3 regions of the Saccharopolyspora karakumensis genome follow, and region 2 is predicted to be linked to each of the others. Evidence: riboswitches for the same ligand, from Rfam matches in the RefSeq annotation. Region 2 holds a riboswitch; each other region holds the start of a gene.
The links. A riboswitch is a leader RNA that binds a small molecule or an ion and turns the genes downstream of it on or off. The one in region 2 is predicted to bind thiamine pyrophosphate.
Positions count from the first base shown of each region.

Region 1: linked by a shared signal. The riboswitch ahead of thiD (bifunctional hydroxymethylpyrimidine kinase/phosphomethylpyrimidine kinase) and the one ahead of E1202_RS16020 (purine-cytosine permease family protein) in region 2 are both predicted to bind thiamine pyrophosphate.
Region 3: linked by a shared signal. The riboswitch ahead of thiO (glycine oxidase ThiO) and the one ahead of E1202_RS16020 (purine-cytosine permease family protein) in region 2 are both predicted to bind thiamine pyrophosphate.

Region 1 is NZ_SMLA01000024.1:9,362-16,187, reverse strand. It holds gene E1202_RS16875 (hypothetical protein) at 1-82, shown strand, start outside; gene E1202_RS16870 (polysaccharide pyruvyl transferase family protein) at 183-1,301, shown strand; gene E1202_RS16865 (hypothetical protein) at 1,292-1,561, opposite strand; gene tenA (thiaminase II) at 1,785-2,495, opposite strand; gene thiD (bifunctional hydroxymethylpyrimidine kinase/phosphomethylpyrimidine kinase) at 2,622-3,419, opposite strand; TPP riboswitch at 3,407-3,499, opposite strand; gene E1202_RS16850 (lipoyl domain-containing protein) at 3,541-3,777, opposite strand; gene E1202_RS16845 (hypothetical protein) at 3,951-4,691, shown strand; gene E1202_RS16840 (hypothetical protein) at 4,929-5,126, shown strand; gene E1202_RS16835 (AMP-binding protein) at 5,347-6,826, shown strand, end outside.
Region 2 is NZ_SMLA01000022.1:6,213-13,038, reverse strand. It holds gene E1202_RS16045 (xanthine dehydrogenase family protein molybdopterin-binding subunit) at 1-1,664, shown strand, start outside; gene E1202_RS16040 (VOC family protein) at 1,760-2,194, opposite strand; gene larC (nickel pincer cofactor biosynthesis protein LarC) at 2,250-3,386, opposite strand; gene larB (nickel pincer cofactor biosynthesis protein LarB) at 3,383-4,045, opposite strand; gene larE (ATP-dependent sacrificial sulfur transferase LarE) at 4,042-4,860, opposite strand; TPP riboswitch at 5,177-5,290, shown strand; gene E1202_RS16020 (purine-cytosine permease family protein) at 5,281-6,606, shown strand; gene E1202_RS16015 (family 2 encapsulin nanocompartment cargo protein polyprenyl transferase) at 6,710-6,826, opposite strand, start outside.
Region 3 is NZ_SMLA01000015.1:45,507-52,332, forward strand. It holds gene E1202_RS12960 (hypothetical protein) at 1-172, shown strand, start outside; gene E1202_RS12965 (S1 family peptidase) at 339-1,463, shown strand; gene thiE (thiamine phosphate synthase) at 1,548-2,219, opposite strand; TPP riboswitch at 2,480-2,587, shown strand; gene thiO (glycine oxidase ThiO) at 2,579-3,697, shown strand; gene thiS (sulfur carrier protein ThiS) at 3,694-3,894, shown strand; gene thiG (thiazole synthase) at 3,897-4,661, shown strand; gene E1202_RS12990 (FUSC family protein) at 4,857-6,806, opposite strand.

The sequences.
Region 1 (6,826 bases), on a different contig from region 2:
CGACGCCCGCTACCGGGCCAGGTTCAACCGCTCCCAGCGCCGCCTGGAGCGCATCCGCGCGGAGATCAACAACGCCGGCTGATCCCGGCCGTCCGGCCCGTGCGGTGCGACGTTGGTACGGGCATTTTGCCGGTTGCTAGGTTCGACGGCGAACCTAGCAACCTACGGCTGGAGTCTCCCAGGTGAAGAACCCGCCCCGGACCTACCTCGTCGCCACGACGGGCCACCCCAACTACGGCGACGAGCTCATCGCCGCGGCCTGGCTCAAGCACCTGGCGAAGGTGGCTCCCCACAGCGAGGTCTGGCTGGACTCCCCCAACCCCGGGCCCAGCTCCGTGCTGCTCTCCCACCTGCACCCGAACGTCCAGTTCACCGACACCTTCTGGCGGTTGTGCTGGGAGGCGCCCGACGACGAGCCGTGGTCGGTCGCGGCCTTCGTGCAGCACGCGATCCACAACCCCGGCATGGCGCCGCGCTGGGTCACCGGCATCGAGCTCGCCTCGCAGATGGACCTGTTCCACGTGATCGGCGGCGGCTTCATCAACGGCATCTGGCCGCGGCACATCGGCCTGCTCGCGGCCACCGCGGCCGCCGCGCACCGCTCCGGCGGCCGGGCGGTGATGACCGGGCAGGGCCTGTCGCCGATCGCCGAGGGCGCCGGGCCGCTGCTGCGCAGCCTCGCCGAGCAGTTCGAGGTCATCGACGTCCGCGACGAGCCGTCGGCATCGCTGCTGATCGACCCGTCTGTCACCGGTGACGACATGTTCTTCGGCATCGAACCCGGGCTGTTCCGCACCGGCGACGACGACATCCGCGACGTCGTGGTGTGCATGCAGTCGGACCTGCTCGACGAATCGGTTCCCGCGCTGGCCGGATTCCTGCTGGACACGCTGCGCGAGTGGCAGGTCAAGCCCGAGCAGGTCGCCTTCGTGGAGGGCATCCCGCGCACCGACCGGGAGGTGTTCTCGCTGGTCGAGCACGATCTGCCGGGCGCCCGCTTCCACGCGTTCGACGAGATCCTGCGCGACGGCCTGCCCGCCAAGCCCGGCCAGCGGTGGTTGTCCACGCGGTTCCACCTGCACCTGCTGGCCGCCGCTGCGGGCGCGAGCGGGGTCGCGGTGTCGATCAACTCGGGTTACTACACCAACAAGCACCGGTCGTTGATCGACCGCGGTTCCGGCTGGGAGCTAAGCGAGGGACTGCGGATTCCGTCGAGCCCGAGCGCCGGCGGCTTCAGCTCCGCCGCGCTGCGCGAGTTGCAGCAGCGCAAGGCGGCGCTGGCGAAGGCGATCTACGGCTGAGGGACCCGGTCCTGCTCGATGCGCACGGTGTCGGCGAGCGCGTTGGTCCCCTCCGGGGTGCGCGACTCGGGGATCTCGCACTCCGTGGCCTCGGGCTCGACCGCGGACTGCGGCCAGATCTGCGGCGCCTCGATGCCGGGGAGCAGCTGCGCGGACTCGGGAGCCTCGCGACCGTCCTTGCGGCGGTCAGCGATGTAGAACGGCGCGGCGGCCAGGATCGGGACCGACATGCCGAGAAAAACGATCAGAAGTGAAGACATTGCCCCAGAACTCCATCCACGCCTGCGGAAGATTCCGCCACTCACAACGCCCTGCTAGGACAGGGGGCTCGTCCAGCATGTCGCTGTGCGAGCCACTTCGTTAACACCCCAAGATTGTGTCACGCATCACAGAATGAATCACGCTGTGGCGTGGTGCGAAACGGATGACGGCCCGCCGCTCCCGGCGAGCCGTCATCGGCGTTTCCGAGACGCGAAACCCTTGTCATGCAAGGAATTTCGCAGTGGGCCAGGTTTCCTTGACCCACGCGCCGTTCCAGAACACCCACTCGTACTCGGTCGCCCGGGTGAACGCGGCGAACATCTGCTCGCGCGTCGCCTCGTCCGAGCGCGCCGCGACCTTGTCGACGAGCTCCCGGGCGGCCAGCACGGCCTCGGCGAACTCGTCGTCGGCGTAGGTGGTGATCCACGCCTTGTAGGGGTGGCCCTCGATGTCGCCGGTGGCGTCGAGGATCGTGCTGCCGACGTACTGGTACACCCAGAAGCACGGCAGGATCGCGGCCAGCAGCACCGGGTACGACTCGGTCAGCGCGCAGGCGCGCAGGTAGGACGTGTAGGCCAGGCACGACGGCGAGGTGTCCACACCGGAGATCTCCTCGTCGGTCAGGCCGAACTCGGCGACGTAACCGGCGTGCAGCCGCCGCTCCTCCACCAGCGCGCCCTGCGCGGCGCCGGCGAGGAACGCCGCGTCGGCCGCGTCATCGGCCCTGGTCGCCGCGGCCGACAGCGCCTGCGCGAAGCCGACCAGGTAGCGCGCGTCCTGCACGATGTAGAAGGCGAAGACGTCCCGCTCCAGGCTGCCGTCGGCCAGCGCCTTGTTGAACGGGTGGTCCACGATCGCCTGCTGCAATCCGGCGGTGCGCTCCCAGGCCTGGGCGCAGAACCCTCCGGCGGGCGGAGCGGGCAACGTGCTCATGAGAACCCCTCACACAATTCGGAATCTCGGGTGCGGTGGCGAAGCGGACGGCGGTGGTGACGCGAACCGTCCACGATTGAAGTCCGATGTGCCCGGACGGTTCGGACCAGAACCGCCCTCGGCCCCTCACCACCAGTGGTGGAAGTGGTGCACCGGGCCGTGGCCGTGACCCACGTCGAGGCGCTCCGAGGCGCGCAGGGCCTCGGTGAGGTACCGCTTGGCCTCGCGGACGGCCTCCAGCCAGTCCGCGCGCTGCGGGCGCAGCGCCGCGATCGCCGCCGAGAGCGTGCACCCGGTGCCGTGATCGTTGGTGGTGGGCACCCGCTCGCTGCTGAGGAACTCGGCCAGGCCGTCGCCGTAGAGCAGGTCGACGCTCGACTCGCCGCTGAGGTGCCCGCCCTTGAGCAGCACCTGCTTGGCGCCCAGCGCGGCCAGCCGCTCGGCCTGCGCGGGCATCTCGTCGGGACCGCCGATCTCGGCCTCGCCGAGCAGGTCGGCCGCCTCCGGCAGGTTCGGCGTGATCAGGTCCACCCTCGGCAGCAGCTCGTCGCGCAGCGCACCGACGGCCTCCGGCGCGAGCAGCCGGTCACCGCTCTTGGCGACCATGACCGGGTCGAGCACCACGAACGGGGGCGAGTAGCGCTCCAGCACGGCGGTGACCGCGCGGATGACCTCGGCGTTGGCCAGCATCCCGATCTTGACCGCGTCCACCCGAACGTCGTCGAGCAGCGTCACCAGCTGGTCGGTGATGAAGTCCGGCGGAACCTCCTGCACCCGGCTCACCCCGGTGGTGGTCTGCGCGACCAGCGCGGTGATCACCGACATGCCGTAGGCGCCGTTGGCCGAGAACGCCTTGAGATCAGCCTGGATTCCGGCGCCGCCGCTGGGGTCGGTCCCGGCGATGGTCAGCACATTGGGAGCCATGACGTCCCTCCGCTAGTACGAGCTAGGTCAGGTTCGACGGGTCTGTTCTCAGCCCTGGCAGGGCACCCCGCGTCACTGGCACCAACCTAACAACCCAGGGCAAGCCCCCGGCCCGCGCGGTTCACTCGATCAACCCGATCACCTGGCCGACGTGGAGCACTTCGCCCCGCCGCACCTGGTGCCACAAGGTCCCCGTGGCCAGCGCCGACATCCGGATCGCGGCGCCGTCGGACTCGGCGGGGCGCAGCTCGGCCAGCGGCTGGCCCACCCGAACCCGGCTCCCGTCGGAGGCCAGCCAGCGCACCAGCCGCCAGCGGGCCGGGCCCGCGCGCTCACCCGGCAGGTGAAGATCGGTCATCCCGGCCCCCCGGCTCGCCAGAGCCGCAAGGATGCGACGAATGCCGCAGCGGATGAGCCCACCGGAGGGAAAAGCCACCCCGATGGAGCAGTGCGACCGCGATCGATTTCACACCGTGAAAGCCCCCACCGGAAGGCGAGGTCATCCTTCGCAGCGGACTAAAGTGGAGGGCGATGGAAACCACGACCGATGCCCCAGGCTTCGCCCGCTCGCGCCGGCAGCGTCCCGAACAGGACCCCGCGCAGATCTGGGCGCCGCTAGCGGACCTGACCGAGGCCGCCGTCGCGGCCGCCGGATCGGGGACGGTGGCGATCACCCGCGGTTTTGACCGCAACAGCCGTCAGCGCGCCAAGGCACTGCGCGATCTGCTGGCCCGGCGCGACGTGCCCGCGATCGAGGTCACGCCCGCCCCGGGCAGCGACCGGTTGCTGGCCGACGTGGCGGTCAGCGCCGTGGTCAACCTGATCGGCGCCGGTTCGTGGCAGCCCTACCGGCTCGCCGCGCAGCTGCGCGCCCCGGTGCTGACCCCCAAGCCCGGCACCGAGCCGGGTGACGAGGTCAACCGGGACGTCATCGCCCTGGCCGGCGAGGAGTCCGGCAAGCGCGACGTCGCGCTCTCGCACGTCGCGGTGCGCGGCGACCAGCCCACCGAGGGCCGGCTGACCGTCTCCTTCGACGGCACCGAACAGGTCATCGACGGCGGCTGGCTGACCGCCACCGTGACCGGCGACCGGCTCAGCGTGCAGTTCGGCGGTCAGGAGCTGGACGAGCGGTCGGTCAACACCGGCGAGATCCGGATCGAGGCCTCCGACGCGCCGCACCGCCTGGTGCGCGACGAGCTCCCGATCGCCGACTTCGAGGGCGCGGTCGTGCTCTCCGCCGAGCCCGCGGGGCTGAAGGTACGTCCGGTCTGACGGTTTCTTGGGCCGGACGAGTGTCGTCGGCTAACAGCGTTCGCTCAGGGGCGATTCCCGGTTGTGGGGATCGCCCCGAGTTGCGTTCGGGCCCGCGAACCCGGCCGTGGCCGCGCACACTTCCCGTTGTTTCGGCGAAGTGCCGTCACGCCCCTCGGATCGGTGCGTCCCTCCACCAGGAGCGCGCGCTGCGCGGCTCCACCGCACCAAGCGGATCGGCACAGGGAGGCTGGGACTGTGGGGCCCAACCAGGAGTGGCACGTCAGCTGCCGCGACGTCGCCGGACGGCGACGAGACATGTCGGTGTTCGTCAACCACGGCCGGGTCGTCATCGTCGCGCCGCCCGGGGAGACGGCGGTGCTCTCACCGCTGGAAGTCGGCCGCCTGCGCGCGGCCTTGCGCGACGCGGTGGTCACCGCCGCCGGCGTCGACTAGGAACCTGGGGGTCGGCGCGGCGGGGGAAGCTCCTCCTCCCCTCGCCGCACCGCCTCACTTCGCCGCCCAGGCGGTGGGTCTTCCGGAGCGGTGAGGAGGGGATCCGCTCCGCCCCCTCGCGATCGCGGAACCGGGATACTCGACACGGAGGACTTGGCCGGGAGGATTACTCACGGCACAATCTACTCCCGAGTAGGTTTCACGGACGAGGGGTGACCGAGTGAGCGTTTTGCGGCGACTGCCCAGTTTTCTTACCAACCACGCCGCACCGGCACTGCACACCTTGTTCGTGCTGGCCAGACAAGGCGTCATCCGGCCCATGCGGCCGGACAAGCTGGCGCGCATCGCGCTGGCCTACCGCCGGTGGGGCATCACCCTGCCGCTCGGGTTCGCCGTCGGCGCCGCCCGCCACCCCGATCGCCCCGCTGTGATCGACGAGCGCGGCGCGCTCAGCTACGCCGAACTCGCCACCCGCACCACGCGCCTGGCCGCCGCGCTGCGCGACCGCGTTCCCGGCAAGACCCGCATCGGCGTGCTCACCCGCAACCACCACGGCCCCGTCGAGGTCATCGTCGCCGCGGCCAAGCTCGGCGTCGACGTGGTGCTGCTCAACGTCGGGCTCAGCACCCGCCAGCTCGCCGACGTGCTCGCCGAGCAGGACGTCAGCGTGCTCGTCCTCGACGAGGAGTTCGCCGGGCACCTCCAGGACCTGCCCAGCGACCTCGACGTCGTCCTCGGCTGGGCCGACGGCCCCACCGAGCACAACACCCTCGACCACCTCATCGCCACCGGCACCGGCAAGCAGGTGCCCCGGCCCAAGCGGCACTCGCGGCTGATCGTGCTCACCTCCGGTACCACCGGGACGCCCAAGGGCGCCCGCCGCCCCGACCCGCCGAGCCTGAACCCGGCCGGCGCGGTGTTCTCCCGCATCCCGCTGCGAGCGGGCGAGCGCGTGCTGCTCAGCGCTCCCCTGTTCCACACCTGGGGCATCGCCGGGTTCCAGCTCTCCGCCGTCCTCGGCGCCACCCTGGTGCTGCGACGCAAGTTCGACGCGATCGACACGCTGCGCACCATCCAGCGGCACCGCGTCGGTGGCATGTTCGGCGTCCCGGTCATGCTCCAGCGGATGCTCGACCTGCCCGCCGAGGAGCGCGAGCGCTTCGACACCTCGTCGCTGCGCGTCGTCGCCGCCAGCGGCTCCGCGCTGCCCGGCGACCTGGCCACCACGTTCCAGCGCGCCTTCGGCCCGGTCCTCTACAACCTCTACGGCTCCACCGAGGTCTCCTGGGTGAGCATCGCCACCCCCGCCGACCTGCGCGCCGCACCGTCCTCGGCCGGACGTCCGCCGCGCGGCACCACGGTGCGCATCCTCGACGACAACGGCGAACCCGTCCGCCGCGGCGAGACCGGCCGCATCTTCGCCGGCAACGACATGCTGTTCGACGGCTACACCAACGGCAACAGCCGCGAACGCCACGAAGGGCTCATGTCCACCGGCGACCTGGGGCGGTTCGACCGCTCCGGGCGGTTGTTCATCGCCGGCCGCGAGGACGACATGATCATCTCCGGGGGCGAGAACATCTACCCCAAGGAAGCCGAGGACGCCATCGTCGGAATCGCCGAGGTCTCCGAAGCCGCCGTCATCGGCGTCGACGACGCCGACTTCGGCCAGCGCCTGGCCGCTTTCGTGGTCCCGCGCG
Region 2 (6,826 bases):
ATCTCGTGCCGGCCGACGACGACCTCGACCAGGGCGAGCTCGACGCCGCGCTCGCCGGGTCGGTGACGGCGCACGACGCGGTCTACACCGTGCCGCAGGAGCACCACATCGCGATGGAACCGCACGCCACCACCGCCGCGTGGTCCGAAGGCGAGCTCACCGTCTACGACTCCACGCAGGGCGTGCACTGGGTGCGCGACGCGCTCACCGAGCTCTTCGGTGTCGACGCCGAGAACGTGCACGTCGTGGCACCGCACGTCGGCGGCGGGTTCGGGTCCAAGGGACCCGCGCACGCGCACCTGGTGGCCGCCGTCCTGGCCGCCCAGCGCGTCGAACCGCGCCCGGTGAAGCTCGTGCTCACTCGCCGGCAGGTCTTCCCCGTGGTCGGCCACCGCGCCGCCACGATCCAGCGCGTGCGGCTCGGCGCCGACTCCAGCGGACGCCTCACCGCGATCGGCCACGACGTGATCGCGCAGGACGCCCGCCTCAAGAGCTTCCCCGAACTGGCCGGAAAACCCACGCGCACGATGTACGCCGCACCGAACCGCCGGATCACCCACCGGCTGGCGCAGCTGGACCTGCCGGTGCCGACGTGGATGCGGGCACCGGGCGAGTGCCCCGGGATGTACGCGCTGGAAACGGCGATGGACGAGATGGCCATCGCCTGCGGGCTGGACCCCATCGAGTTCCGCATCCTCAACGAACCCGAGACCGATCCGGACACCGGGCTGCCGTACTCCAGCCGGAACCTGGTGGCCTGCCTGCGCGAAGGCGCCCGCAGGTTCGGCTGGGCCGACCGCGACCCGGCTCCGGGCGCTCGCCGCGACGACGAGTGGCTGGTGGGCACCGGTGTCGCCGCCTCCACCTATCCGGTCAACTCGCAGCCCGGCACCCAGGCCACCATCCAGGCCAGGCCCGACGGCCGGTACCGGGTGCTGCTCGGCGCGGTCGACATCGGCACCGGTGCGTGGACCGCGCTGACCCAGATCGCCGCCGACGCCCTGGGAGCCGACGTCGATCGGGTCGTGCTCAGCATCGGTGACACCGACCTGCCCTGGGCCTCCGGAGCGGGCGGTTCGACCGGGATCACCTGCTGGGGCTCGGCGATCGTCGACGCCGCACGCCGGCTGCGCATGGAGCTGCCCGACGGCGAGCCGGTGCCCGAGGAGGGTGTGGTGGTGACCGGTCGGATGCCCCACAACCCGCATCAGGGCACCTACGCGATGCACAGCTTCGGCGCCCAGTTCGCCGAGGTGCGGGTGAACGTCGACACCGGCGAGGTGCGGGTGCCGCGCATGCTCGGCATCTTCGCCGCCGGGCGCATCGTCAACGCCAAGACCGGTGCCTCGCAGCTCATGGGCGGGATGACGATGGGCATGTCGATGGCCCTGCACGAGGAGGCCCACGTCGATCCGCGCTACGGGCACGTGATCAACCGGGACATGGCGCAGTACCACGTCGCGGCGTGCGCCGACGTCGGAGACATCGAGGTCGACTGGATCGACGAGGACGATCCCTACGTCAACCCGATGGGCACCAAGGGCATCGGCGAGATCGGCATCTGCGGCACCGCGGCCGCCATCGACAACGCGGTGCACCACGCCACCGGAGTCCGCGTCCGAGACCTGCCCATCACGCCCGACAAGCTCGTCGGCAACATCTGAATCATCGCTGGGCGCCTCGGAAGCGGTCGATCTCGACGCCGATGCTCTTGCGCGGCACCCGGCGGTCGGGGGTCTCGTCGCGATCGCGTGCGCCGTCAGCCCTTCTTCAGCTCCTGGGCGAACATCACGAGGATGCCGCTGGGGCCGCGGACGTAGGTGAGCTTGTAGACGTCCTCGTAGGTCGCCACGCCGCGCAGCGGGCGGCATCCGTGCCTGGCAGCGATCGCGAGGGCTTCGTCGATGTCGTCGACCGAGAAGGCGACGCGGTGCATGCCGATCTCGTGGGGAAGGGTGGGCGCCGTCTCGATCGCTTCCGGGTGGAGGTACTCGAACAGCTCGAGGTGCCCGCCGTCCGGCGTCTGCAGCATCGCGACGTTGGCGTGGTTGCCGTCGAGGCCGACGGCGGTGTCGGCCCACTCACCGCTGACCGCGGTGCGGCCGACGACCGTGAGGCCGAGGTCGGTGAAGAAGGAGATCGTCGCTTCGAGATCGCGCACCGCGATGCCGACGTTCTCGAACTTGATGGCCATGCCTCGGAGGCTACCCGGCCGGACCGACCATCCCCCGGTGAGTTCGGGTGGGACCTCAGCCGCGCGCCGCGTCCAGGGCCATGTCGGCGACGGTGCGCAGCGGGAGGCCGAGGGCCTTCGCCGCGGCCGCGACGTCGTCGTGCTCGGGTTTGCTGCGGTGCGGGCCGTGCTTGACGCGGATCCGATGTCCCCGCACGGAAACGGCCGTGGTGCGGCGGGGGAGCGCGGTGCGCTGGACCTCGTGCCGTCGGGTGCCTAGCGTGCCGGTCTCCGCCAGCACGATCTCGGTCAGCTCCGCCTCGACACCGGGAGCGCACAGCACGTGCAGGACGTGGGCGGGACGGGACTTCTTCATCGTCGCCGGACTGGTCCACGCGTCGGCCGCGCCGGCGTCGAGCAGCCGTTCGACGACGTGGCCGAGGGATTCGCCGGTGACGTCGTCGACGTTGCACTCCACCACGACCATCGGCTCCGACCCGGCGGGCGCGGACCCCAGCGAGGCCGACAGGACGTTCGGGTGCTGCGGGAAGCGCTTGGTCCCGGCCCCGTAGGCGGTGGCGCCGAGCGTCATCGCCGGGGGAGCGGTGAACCGGGTTCCCATCGCCGCGACGAGGGCCGCGCCCGTCGGGGTGACCGTCTCGCCGACGAGGTCCGCACCGACCACCGCCGCGCCCTCCAACAGGCGCAACGTCGCCGGAGCGGGGGCGGGGAGCACACCGTGCGCGCAGCGGACCGTGCCCGATCCCAGCGCGATCGGAGCGGAATGCACCGCGGTGACCGACAGCTCGTGCAACGCGGCCGCCACCCCGACGGTGTCCACGATGGTGTCCAGCCCGCCGACCTCGTGCAGGTGCACCTCCGCCGGATCGCGGTCGTGCAGCCGGCCCTCCACCCGGGCGATCGCTTCGAGCGCGGAAACGGCCAGCCGCGCAACTGGTTCCGGCCGGGCGCGGGAGGCGAGCTCGATCAGCTCCGCCGCGTGCCGCTCCGGCGCGTCGTCGTCGGCGGTCACGACCGCCTTGGTCGCCGCGATCCCGTCCACCTGGACCCGCTCGGCGTCCAGGGACCACCCCCGCAGGCCGGTGGACTCGATCGCGGCCCGCACCTGCTCCAGCGGGGCGCCGAGTCCGAGCAGCGCGCCCAGCAGCATGTCGCCGGAGAGCCCGGTCGCGGGGTTGAGCCAGAGGATCATCGCCGGGACACCGTCGCCAGCCGGTGCGCGGCCATCGCGGCGGAGAAACCCGAGTCGATGTTGACCACCGTCAACCCGGCCGCGCAGGAGGTCAGCATCGCCAGCAGTGCCGTCACGCCCTCCAGCGAGGCGCCGTACCCGGTCGAGGTCGGCACCGCGATCACCGGGCACGAGACCAGACCGCCGATCGCGCTGGCCAGGGCGCCCTCCATGCCCGCCACCACGACGACCGCGTCGGCCTTCTCGAGGTCCTCGCTCGCGGCGAGCAGTCGGTGGATGCCCGCCACCCCGACGTCGCGGACCACGTGGGTGCGCAGGCCGATCGCGGAGGCGACCGCGTCCGCTTCAGCCGCGACCGGCCAGTCCGACGTGCCCGCCGTGGCCACGCACAACCGGAAATCCCGCTGCTCGGCCGGTCGCCACACCAGCAGCCGAGCCGTCTCGTCGTAGTCGCCCCCGGGCACCCGCACCGCCGCCGCGACCTCGGGTTCCACCCTGGTGACCAGGACCGGGCCGGTGCTGCGCGCCAGCAGCTCGGTCACGATGCCGGTGATCTCCTCCGGCCGCTTGCCGGGCCCGTAGACCACCTCCGGAAGGCCTTGGCGGGACTCCCGATCGGTGTCGACCCTGGCGTAGCCGAGATCGCTGAAGCCGGTCATGACGCCGTCCGCGTGGGCAGCAGCGGAAGCAGCACGTTCATCCGGCCGCTGGAGAAGCCGGCCATGTCCAGCGCGCAGAACTCGAAGCCCGCGTCCCGGCCCGCGGCGTCGAGCTCGGCGTGGTGCGCTGCGGCGCGGTCGATGTCCTCGGCGGGCACCTCCAGGCGCGCCACCGTGCCCTGACCGTGCGCGCGGACCCGGCACACCGGGAACCCCAGGGCGTGGACGGCGGCCTCCGCCCGCTCGATGCGGGCCAGCACCTCCGGGGTGACCGGATCGCCGTAGGCGACGCGGGAGGCCAGGCACGCGGCGGCCGGTTTGTCCGCAGTGGACAGACCCAGCTCGGCGCTGGCCGCGCGGACGTCGGCCTTGGTGAGGCCGGCGTCGACCATCGGCGCGATCGCACCGCGCTGAGCGGCCGCGCGCTGGCCCGGCCGGTGATCTCCCAGGTCGTCCACATTGGTGCCCAGCGCGATGGTCGCGCCCATCGTCGCCGCCAGCGGCTCGACCGCGTCGAACAGCGCGGACTTGCAGTGGTAGCAGCGATTTCCGTCGTTGGCGGCGTACTCGGGCCGATCGGCCTCGTCGGTGCAGACCTCGACGTGGGCGAGGCCGTGCTCGCGGGCGAAGCTCTTGGCCCGCTTGCGCTCCTCGGCCGCCAGGCTCGGCGACACGGCGGTGACCGCGAGCATCCGCGCTCCCAGCTCCTGGTGCGCCACCACGGCCAGCAGTGCCGAGTCCACGCCACCGGAGAACGCCACGACCAGGGATTCCTCGGTTCTGACGCGCGCCCGCAGGCGGTCCAATCCGGTCACGACGCACTCCTCACGCACGCTCGCTCACAGCCATGTGGTCCGACCAGACTCTAACTCCATCGAGCGATGCAGCCCATGCCGTCGAAGGAGATCTTTCCGGTGGTCAACGAGCCTTTTGGCGGCTCGTTCGGGGTGCTAGTGCGGACGCGCCCGCACGTCGCTCGACCGAGTGGCACTCCCCGGCTCGGCGGCGGGATCGACCTACCTTTCGAGCGCTCCGCGGCCAGCGCCGTCGGTCGGGAGGTCACCCGGGGGCTTTTCGGCAACAGGAGGCGCTGACTTACCCCGCTTCACCCGATCAGGTAGGGTCTGCCCGACTTATCCACGCGGGAGCTCGGGCGGATCGGGCTGAGAGGGTGGCACGCAGCGCGCCACCGACCGCAGAACCTGTCCGGATAATGCCGGCGTAGGGAGCTGTCGATGGCGCTTGACGTCGAACGGTCCGAAGTTCCGAACACCCTGGACGAACCGGCACCCAGAACGCTGGGCGTGCTCGACCAAGGAGCCTTCTGGGGCAACCTCGGCGTGAGCCTGCTCGGCTTCAGCGGTGCGCTCGCGGTGCTGGCACCCGCAGGGGTGCCGCAGCTGTCCTTCGCAGCCGCCGTGACGGCCACCGTCGTCGGGACCGTGCTGGGCAGCCTGATGGTCGGCATCGCAGCCATCCCCGGCGCTCGCACGGGCGCACCGGCGATGATGCTGCTGCGCGGCCTGTTCGGCACCCGGCTGTCCTACGTGCCGACCGTGCTCAACATCCTCCAGCTGGTCGGCTGGGGAACGTTCGAGCTCCTGGTGATCGCCCAAGGTGCCGAGGCGCTGTTCGGCGGCGGACCGCAGTGGCTGTACGTGCTCATCGCCGGAGCCCTCACCACCGCGCTGACCTTGCGCCCCCTGGGCGCGCTGCGGTTGCTGCGCCGCTACGTGAGCGTGGCGGTGCTCATCGCGATGGTCTACTTCTTCGTGCAGCTGCTGCTCCAGCCGTTGCCGCCGATGAACGACGGGTCCTGGGAGGGGTTCTGGCCGGGCGCCGACGCGGCGCTGGCCGTCGCGGTGTCCTGGCTGCCGGTCGCCTCGGACTACTCGCGGCACTCGCGGTCTGCCGGCGGTGCGTTCACCGCGGCGACCGTCGGCTACTCGGTCACCCAGATCGCCTGCTACCTGCTGGGCCTGCTCGGCCTGGCGCTGGTCGGGTTCGACGGGGACAAGGCGTTCGACCCGCTGCTGGCGGCGCCGCTGGGCGTGCTGTTCTTCGCCGTGCTGGTGCTGCGCGAGGTCGACCAGTCCTTCGCCGACACCTATTCGACCGCGGTGTCCATCCAGAACCTGCGCCCCAGCACCGATCGGCGGCTGCTGAGCCTGATCGTCGGCGTGATCAGCACCCTGGCCGCGCTGACGATGGACATCGAGCAGTTCTCCAACTTCCTGCTGCTCATCGGGTCGGTGTTCGTGCCGATGTTCGGCGTGCTGGCGTTGGACTACTTCTACAACGCCCGCAACCGCGAGTGGGACGTCTCGTCGCAGGCTCCCTCCCGTTGGGGGATGCTGATCGCCTGGCTGCTGGGCTTCGCGGCCTTCCAGCTGATCAACCCCGGCGAACTGGGCTGGTGGACGGAGTTGTGGACCGGTGCCCGCGAGGCCATCGGGTTCACCGTCCCGACCTGGATGAGCGCGGCGCTGACCTCGTTCGTCATCTCCGCGGTGACCGCGGGCATCATCGGCCTGCTCGCCCGCAGCCGCCGGAAGGCCTGAGCCGGGCGGTTCGCGTGGCGGCGAACCGCCCGGAGACCGGGGACGGCTCCAGCCCGGAGGGGCGGCGGTGGTGGCTGGAGCCGTCGTTTCCGGGCGCCGGGACTCAGTGGTCCCGGCGCGTCACCAGGTGTGCCAGGGCGGTGAGCGCCTCTGCCGCGTCCTCCTCCGGCTCCGCTCTGCGGAGGTCGGTCAACGCCGAGGCGAGCAGCTCATCGGCCTG
Region 3 (6,826 bases), on a different contig from region 2:
GCCGTCGCCGGAACCATCCGCTCCGCCGGCCAGCTCGCAGAAACCCGCCCCGAGCGTGCCGCCGACGCAGCCGCCGACGCAGCATCCGAGCGAAACCGGTTCGCCCGCAACGCAATCATCGACCACCGAACCCACACCCGAGTCGGTCGCTCCGGGAGTGCCGCTCCGATAAATGCGAAAAACGGTGAAATGCACCTCATTCCGAGGTTGATCGAAAATCAATCGGAGTTGTTTTGCGCACATTGCGCTAAAAGCTGGATGTGATTCCCCTGAGGAAATCTGATACTGGACCGGCGACGGGGCCTTGAGAGATCAGGTCATGACAAGGGAGACACGAGATGAAACGTAGACTCGCGGCTCGCATTGCCGGGACCGTTCTGGTCACCGCGGGCACGGTCGCCGCGCTGACCATGCCGGCCACCGCCACCGCACCCACCGCCGTCCCGGTGGCGGGCACGCTGCTCGACGCGATGCAGCGCGACCTCGGCCTCACCAAGGAGCAGGCCCTCGACCGGCTCCAGCTCGAGTCCGCCGCTCAGCGCACCGAGAGCACCCTGCGCGACGCTTTAGCCGACTCCTTCGGCGGCGCCTACTTCGACTCCGCCACGGGCAAGCTCGTGGTCGGCGTGACCGACGCGGCCCGCTCCGAGCAGGTCCGCGCCGCGGGTGCCGAGGTCCGCCAGGTCGCCTTCAGCACCAAGCAGCTCAACGGGGTCGTCGACGGCCTCAACGCCGGCAAGGCGCAGGCGCCGAAGAGCGTCACCGGCTGGTACGCGAGCAACAAGCAGAACGCCGTCGTCGTCACCGTCAAGCCGGGTGCCGCCGCCGAGGCCGCGCAGTTCGCGCAGGCCGCGGGCGTGCCCGCCGAGGCGGTGAAGGTCGTCGAGTCGCAGGAGCAGCCCCGGACGCTGATGGACGTCGTCGGCGGCAACGCCTACTACATCGGCAGCGGCGCTCGCTGCTCCGTCGGTTTCGCCGTGGAGGGCGGGTTCGTCTCCGCCGGCCACTGCGGCGGGACGGGCGACACCACCACCGAGCCCAGCGGCACCTTCGAGGGCTCGTCCTTCCCCGGTGATGACCACTCCTTCATCTCCGTCGGCACCGACGACAGCCCGCAGGCCGCGGTGAACGACTACAGCGGCGGCACGGTCGCCGTGGCCGGATCCACGGAGGCCTCGGAGGGCGCGTCGATCTGCCGCTCCGGTTCCACCACCGGCTGGCACTGCGGCGCGCTGGAGGCCAAGAACCAGTCCGTGCAGTACGAGCAGGGCACCGTCGAGGGCCTGACCCGCACCGACGTCTGCGCCGAGCCGGGCGACTCCGGTGGCTCGTTCATCTCGGGCGACCAGGCCCAGGGCATGACCTCGGGTGGTTCGGGCGACTGCACCAGCGGTGGCACGACCTACTTCCAGCCGGTCAACGAGGCCCTGTCGGCCTACGGCGTCTCCCTGCTGACCCAGTGATCGGTGACAGCGGCTCCCGCTGACACCCGCGTTCGCGCACGACGACCCCCGGGATCTTCGGTCCCGGGGTCGCTCGTCGTCAGGTCAGGGGAGCCGTGCCCGCAGGTCGCGGGCGGCGGCTTCCGGGTCGTCGGCGGCGGTGATCGCGCGGACCACCACGATGCGCTCGGCACCCGACTCGATCGCCTCGTCGAGGTTCTCGGGTCCGATGCCGCCGATGGCGAACCACGGACGGCCGTGCCCCCGGTGCTCGGCGGTGTGCCGGACCAGGTCGATGCCCGCGGCCGGACGGCCGGGCTTGGTCGGAGTCGTCCACACCGGCCCGGTGCAGAAGTAGTCCACGCCCGGCTCGGTCGCCGCCGCGTCGGCCTGGGCGATGTCGTGCGTGGAGCGGCCGATCACCACCTGGTCGCCGACGATCCGGCGGGCGATGTCCACCGGCAGGTCGTCCTGGCCCAGGTGCAGCACGTCGGCCTCGGCGGCCATCGCGACGTCCGCGCGGTCGTTGACCGCCAGCAGAGCGCCGTGCCGCACGCAGGCCTCGGCCAGCACCTCCAGCGCGGCGAGCTCGTGGCGGGCCTCCAGCGGAGCACCGCCCGTGCCCTTGTCGCGCAGCTGGATGATGTCGACACCACCGGCGAGCGCGGCGTCGGCGAACTCCGCGAGGTCACCTCGCTCGCTGCGAGCGTCGGTGCACAGGTACAACTTCGCCTCGGCGAGGCGCGCGCGAATCCCGAAGCCGTCCAATCCAGGCATGTCCCCAGCCTAAAGCCTGTTTCGTGGATGCTTTGCTTTGCGGTGCGGGTAGCGGAACCTGAGCGGTTCCGTGGACTCCGTGCGCCGCTCCTGATGTATGTCCAATGCACGGCGTCCCGGCGTGCTCGCCACGAAACCGCTGGAGAACCCGCGGCGGTGCCGGCTGAGTCCCACACCTGAAGCAGCGGCTCCGCGGTCTTCCTCAGCAGATCCTCCGGACCAGGCGCTGACGTCGCGATCTGTTGACGGGTACGGTGGACGGTGGTGAGCACGGGAGCCCGGCGGACCGGGCTGAGAGGGAGCGCAGGGCTCCGACCGTCGAACCTGATCCGGGTCATGCCGGCGCAGGGAGCGTGGAGTTGTCTGAGAAACGAACCGATCATGTCGTGGTGGTGGGCGGCGGAGTCGTCGGCCTGTCGGTGGCCTGGCGCGCCGCTGCGGCCGGCAACCGGGTGAGCCTGGTCGACCCGGCCCCCGCCTCAGGTGCCTCGTACGTCGCGGGCGGGATGCTCGCGCCTCTCGCCGAGGCGTGGCCCGGCGAGGAAGAACTGCTCGAACTGGGCTCGACGTCGCTGAACCGCTGGCCGGACTTCGCTCACGAGCTCAGCCGCGCGGCCGGGCTGCCGTCCGGGTTGCGCACCGAGGGCACGCTGATGTTCGGCGTCGACGGTGCTGACCGCGAAGAGCTCGACAACGTCGCCGGGTACCTGGCCGGGCTGGGCCGCAGCGTGACCCGGCTGACGGGACGCGAGCTGCGCAGGCGCGAGCCCTCGCTGGGCCCCGCGGTGCGCGGTGGCCTGGAGGTGCCGGGTGATCTCGCGGTGGACAACCGGCTCGCGCTGACCGCGCTGCGCGCAGCAGCGGAAGCCGCGGGCGTGCAGTTCGTCGCCGAACGCGCCGAGGCGGTCCGGCCGGGCGCGGTCGAGCTCGCCGAGTCCACTGTGGAGTGCGATGTCGCGGTGATCTCCGCAGGCGCGCACTCGGGTTCGCTGCACCCGGCGCTCGCCGACCGGATCCGCCCGGTCAAGGGCGAGATCCTGCGGCTGCGGCGACGAGCCACCGCGCTGCCACCGCCGACCCGCACCGTGCGCGGTCCGGTGCGCGGCAGGCCCTGCTACCTGGTGCCGCGCGACGACGGGGGAGTGGTGCTCGGTGCCACCCAGCACGAGGTCGGCTTCGACACCGAGGTCACCGTCGGCGGCGTCCGCGACCTGCTCGCCGACGCCGAGATCGTGATGCCGGGCATCGCCGAGTACGCGCTGGTCGAGGCCACTGCCGGGCTGCGCCCGAGCACCACCGACAACCTGCCGGTGATCGGCTGGCTGGAGCCGGGAGTGCTCGCCGCCACCGGACATCACCGGGGCGGGTTCCTGCTCACGCCGGTCACCGTCGACGCCGTGCTGGCGCTGCTGCGCGGCGAAGAGCCGGAACCGCTGATCAAGGCCACCGATCCGAGCCGTTTGGGAGGGCAGCAGTGAACGTCGTGATCAACGGCGACGCGCGGGAGGTCGCCACCGGCGCCACCCTCGCGTCCGTGCTGGACGACTTCGGCGTCCCGGAACGAGGCGTGGCCGTGGCGCTGGACGGCGCGGTGGTGCCGCGCGCGTCGTGGCCCACCACGGCGCTGCACGCCGACGCCACCATCGAAGTCCTCACCGCAGTGCAAGGAGGGTGACCGTGGACGACCCATTGCTGATCGCCGGCCGCGAGTTCGGTTCGCGCCTGATCACCGGGACCGGCGGGGCGAACAACCTCGCCGTGCTGGAGCGCGCGCTGATCGCCTCCGGAACCGAGCTGACGACCGTCGCGATGCGCCGCGCCGACGCCGGTGGCGGCACCGGTGTCCTCGACCTGCTGCGCAAGCTCGGCATCGAGGCGCTGCCCAACACGGCGGGCTGCCGCACCGCCGCCGAAGCGGTGCTCACCGCGCAGCTCGCCCGCGAAGCCCTCGAGACCAACTGGGTCAAGCTGGAGGTGGTGGCCGACGAGGACACCCTCCTGCCCGACCCGATCGAGCTCCTGGACGCGGCGGAGCAGCTGGTGGACCAGGGTTTCGTCGTCCTCGCCTACACCAACGACGACCCGGTCCTGGCGCTGAAGCTGGAGGAGGTCGGCTGCGCGGCGGTCATGCCGCTGGGCTCGCCGATCGGCACCGGACTGGGCATCCGCAACCCGCACAACATCGAGATGATCGTCTCCCGCGCCACCGTCCCGATCGTCCTCGACGCGGGCATCGGCACGGCCTCGGACGCGGCCCTGGCGATGGAGCTCGGCTGCTCGGCGGTCCTGCTGGCCACCGCCGTCACCCGCGCTCAGGACCCGGAGCGCATGGCCACGGCCATGCGCAGCGCCGTCGAAGCGGGCCGCCTCGCCTCGCAAGCGGGCCGGATCCCCCAGCGCTTCTGGGCCCAAGCCTCCAGCCCGGGCACCCCGATGAGCTGATATCCCGAACACCCACCCTGACAGCACACCCGGACGCGGGGAGCGTTCCAACGTCGCGCGACGCCCGGACGTTCCCCGCGTCCGGGCGTGTCGCACCAGGTCAAGGGCCGAATCCGGGGTCGTTTTCGAGTTTCGCGCGAAATTCGAGCGCGAAAGTCCCGACTCGAACTTCGCGCGGCATCCGAACGGCCCGGCCTAGCGGATGTGGAGGCGTTCGGGGCGGACGAAGCTGATCGTGTAGCTCTTCCAGGGGTTGTCGTAGCCGAAGGTCCGGTCGATGGCCTGGCGGGCGTGCAGGGCGTTCTCGACCAGGGAGCTCGCCAGGAGTTCCGAGGCCGGGGCGCCGCTCGCCGGGATGTCGGGGATCTTCGCCGTGGACTTGCCGCCCAGCAGGTCGTCGACCGCGCGCAGCGCCGGGACCGCGACCTTGCGCTCCTCGGCGGGGCGGAAGGCCAGCGTGGCGACGTCCTGGCGGAGCGCGTCGAGCGCGATCGCCGCGGCGCGGGTGGCGTGGTTGTCGTCGGTCTCCTCGCCGGTGCCGTCCAGCAGCGCGGGCATGCCCAGCAGGTCCTGGGTGCGGCGCAGCGCCAGCACGTTCGCGGCCTGCAGCGCCTTCGGGAGATCGGCGCCCTGGCCGGAGGCGCGGACGCTGCGCAGCAGCTCCGAGACCGACCAGACGGTGGAGCGGACCGCGCCGCGCACGTCCGGGACGATGCTGCTCGGCAGCACCAGGTAGCTCACGTAGCCGACGATCAGCGCGATCGCCGCACCCACCGCCGTGTTGGCGGCGAAGCTGATCCCGACGTTGACCAGCGGGCGGTCCAGCGCCATCGCCTGATCCACCACGGTGATCACGATCAGGCAGCCCAGCACCACCTGGTACTCGGCGCGCAGCCTCGGCATGTTCAGCAGCATTCCGCCGACGACCAGCGGGACCAGCAGGTAGGCGCCCGGCAGCAGGGTGATCAGGATGGCCAGGGCGGTCACGCCCAGCACCGCGCCACCGGTGCGTTCCAGCGCGCCGGTCATGCTGTCGCGCGCCGCCGGGGCGAGCACCACGTACAGCGCGAGCAGCAGGCTCGACGCCGACGGGTCGCGCAGCAGCAGCACGATCACCATGCCGACCGCGACCGCCAGCGTGCAGCGCAGCGCGTGCCGGAACAGCGAGGACCGGAACGACAGGTGCGCGCGCACCGCGCCCAGCAGCCGCTCCCGCAGGGCGCCGTCCTCGGCGGGCGGCACCGGGCTCTCGTCGCGGTTGACCACGGCGGCGCGGATCCGGTCCAGGCCCTGGTTCACGCCGGCGACGGCGTCGGGCATGTCCTGCCGCCCGCCTCGGGCGATGACGGCCTGGGCGGGGTCGCGGCGGGCGGCCATCGGCAGGCCGGTGCAGGCGCGGGAGCGGATCGCGCGGGCGAGCTCGGCGGCGACCTGGTCGGCCTCGGCGACGATCTCGCGGAGCCGTTCGGCCTCGATCCGGTCGCTCTGCTGGGCCTGCGCGAGCAGCGTCTCGCGGGCGGCGCGGAACCGGGCCGAACCGGCCAGCACCTGTCCGAGCCAGGTGCTGGAGCCGTCGGCGCGCCACGCGGCGGCGGCTGATTCGAGCACGCCGGGACCGGGTGTCAGCAGCGTCCGCGCCACCGCGACGCGGGTCGCGTGCCCGGGGTCGCCGACCCCGATGATCACCCGCAGCAGCAGAGCGAACAGCCCGCCGGCGACCGTCGAGGCCAGCAGGACCAGGAACGGCTGGTCGTTGCCGATGCCGGTCGTGGTGGTCACCAGGGTCGCGGCGGCGAAGATCTGCCCGCCGATGCGGTAGTGCTCACCCAGCGCGGGCAGCATCCCGGTGCCGAACACGACCACCGCGACGGCGAGCCCGGCCAGCGCCGGGACCTTGGTCAGCATCGGGCCGACGGCCATCATCAGCACCAGCGCCGGTGTCAGCCACATGAACCGGCGCAGATCGGAGCGCAGCGCCTGACCGCTGGTGGCGGTCAGCGCCAGCACGGTGGTCAGCGCTCCCAGCAGCACCGGGGTCTGCAACTCGAAGAACCAGCCCGCGAACGTTCCGGCGATCACGGCGAGCACCACCAGCAGCACGTACTGGCGCTGCCGAGGATCCGGCGCACCCGCCTCGGTGGCCATCCATCCCCGTGCCCTTGTCA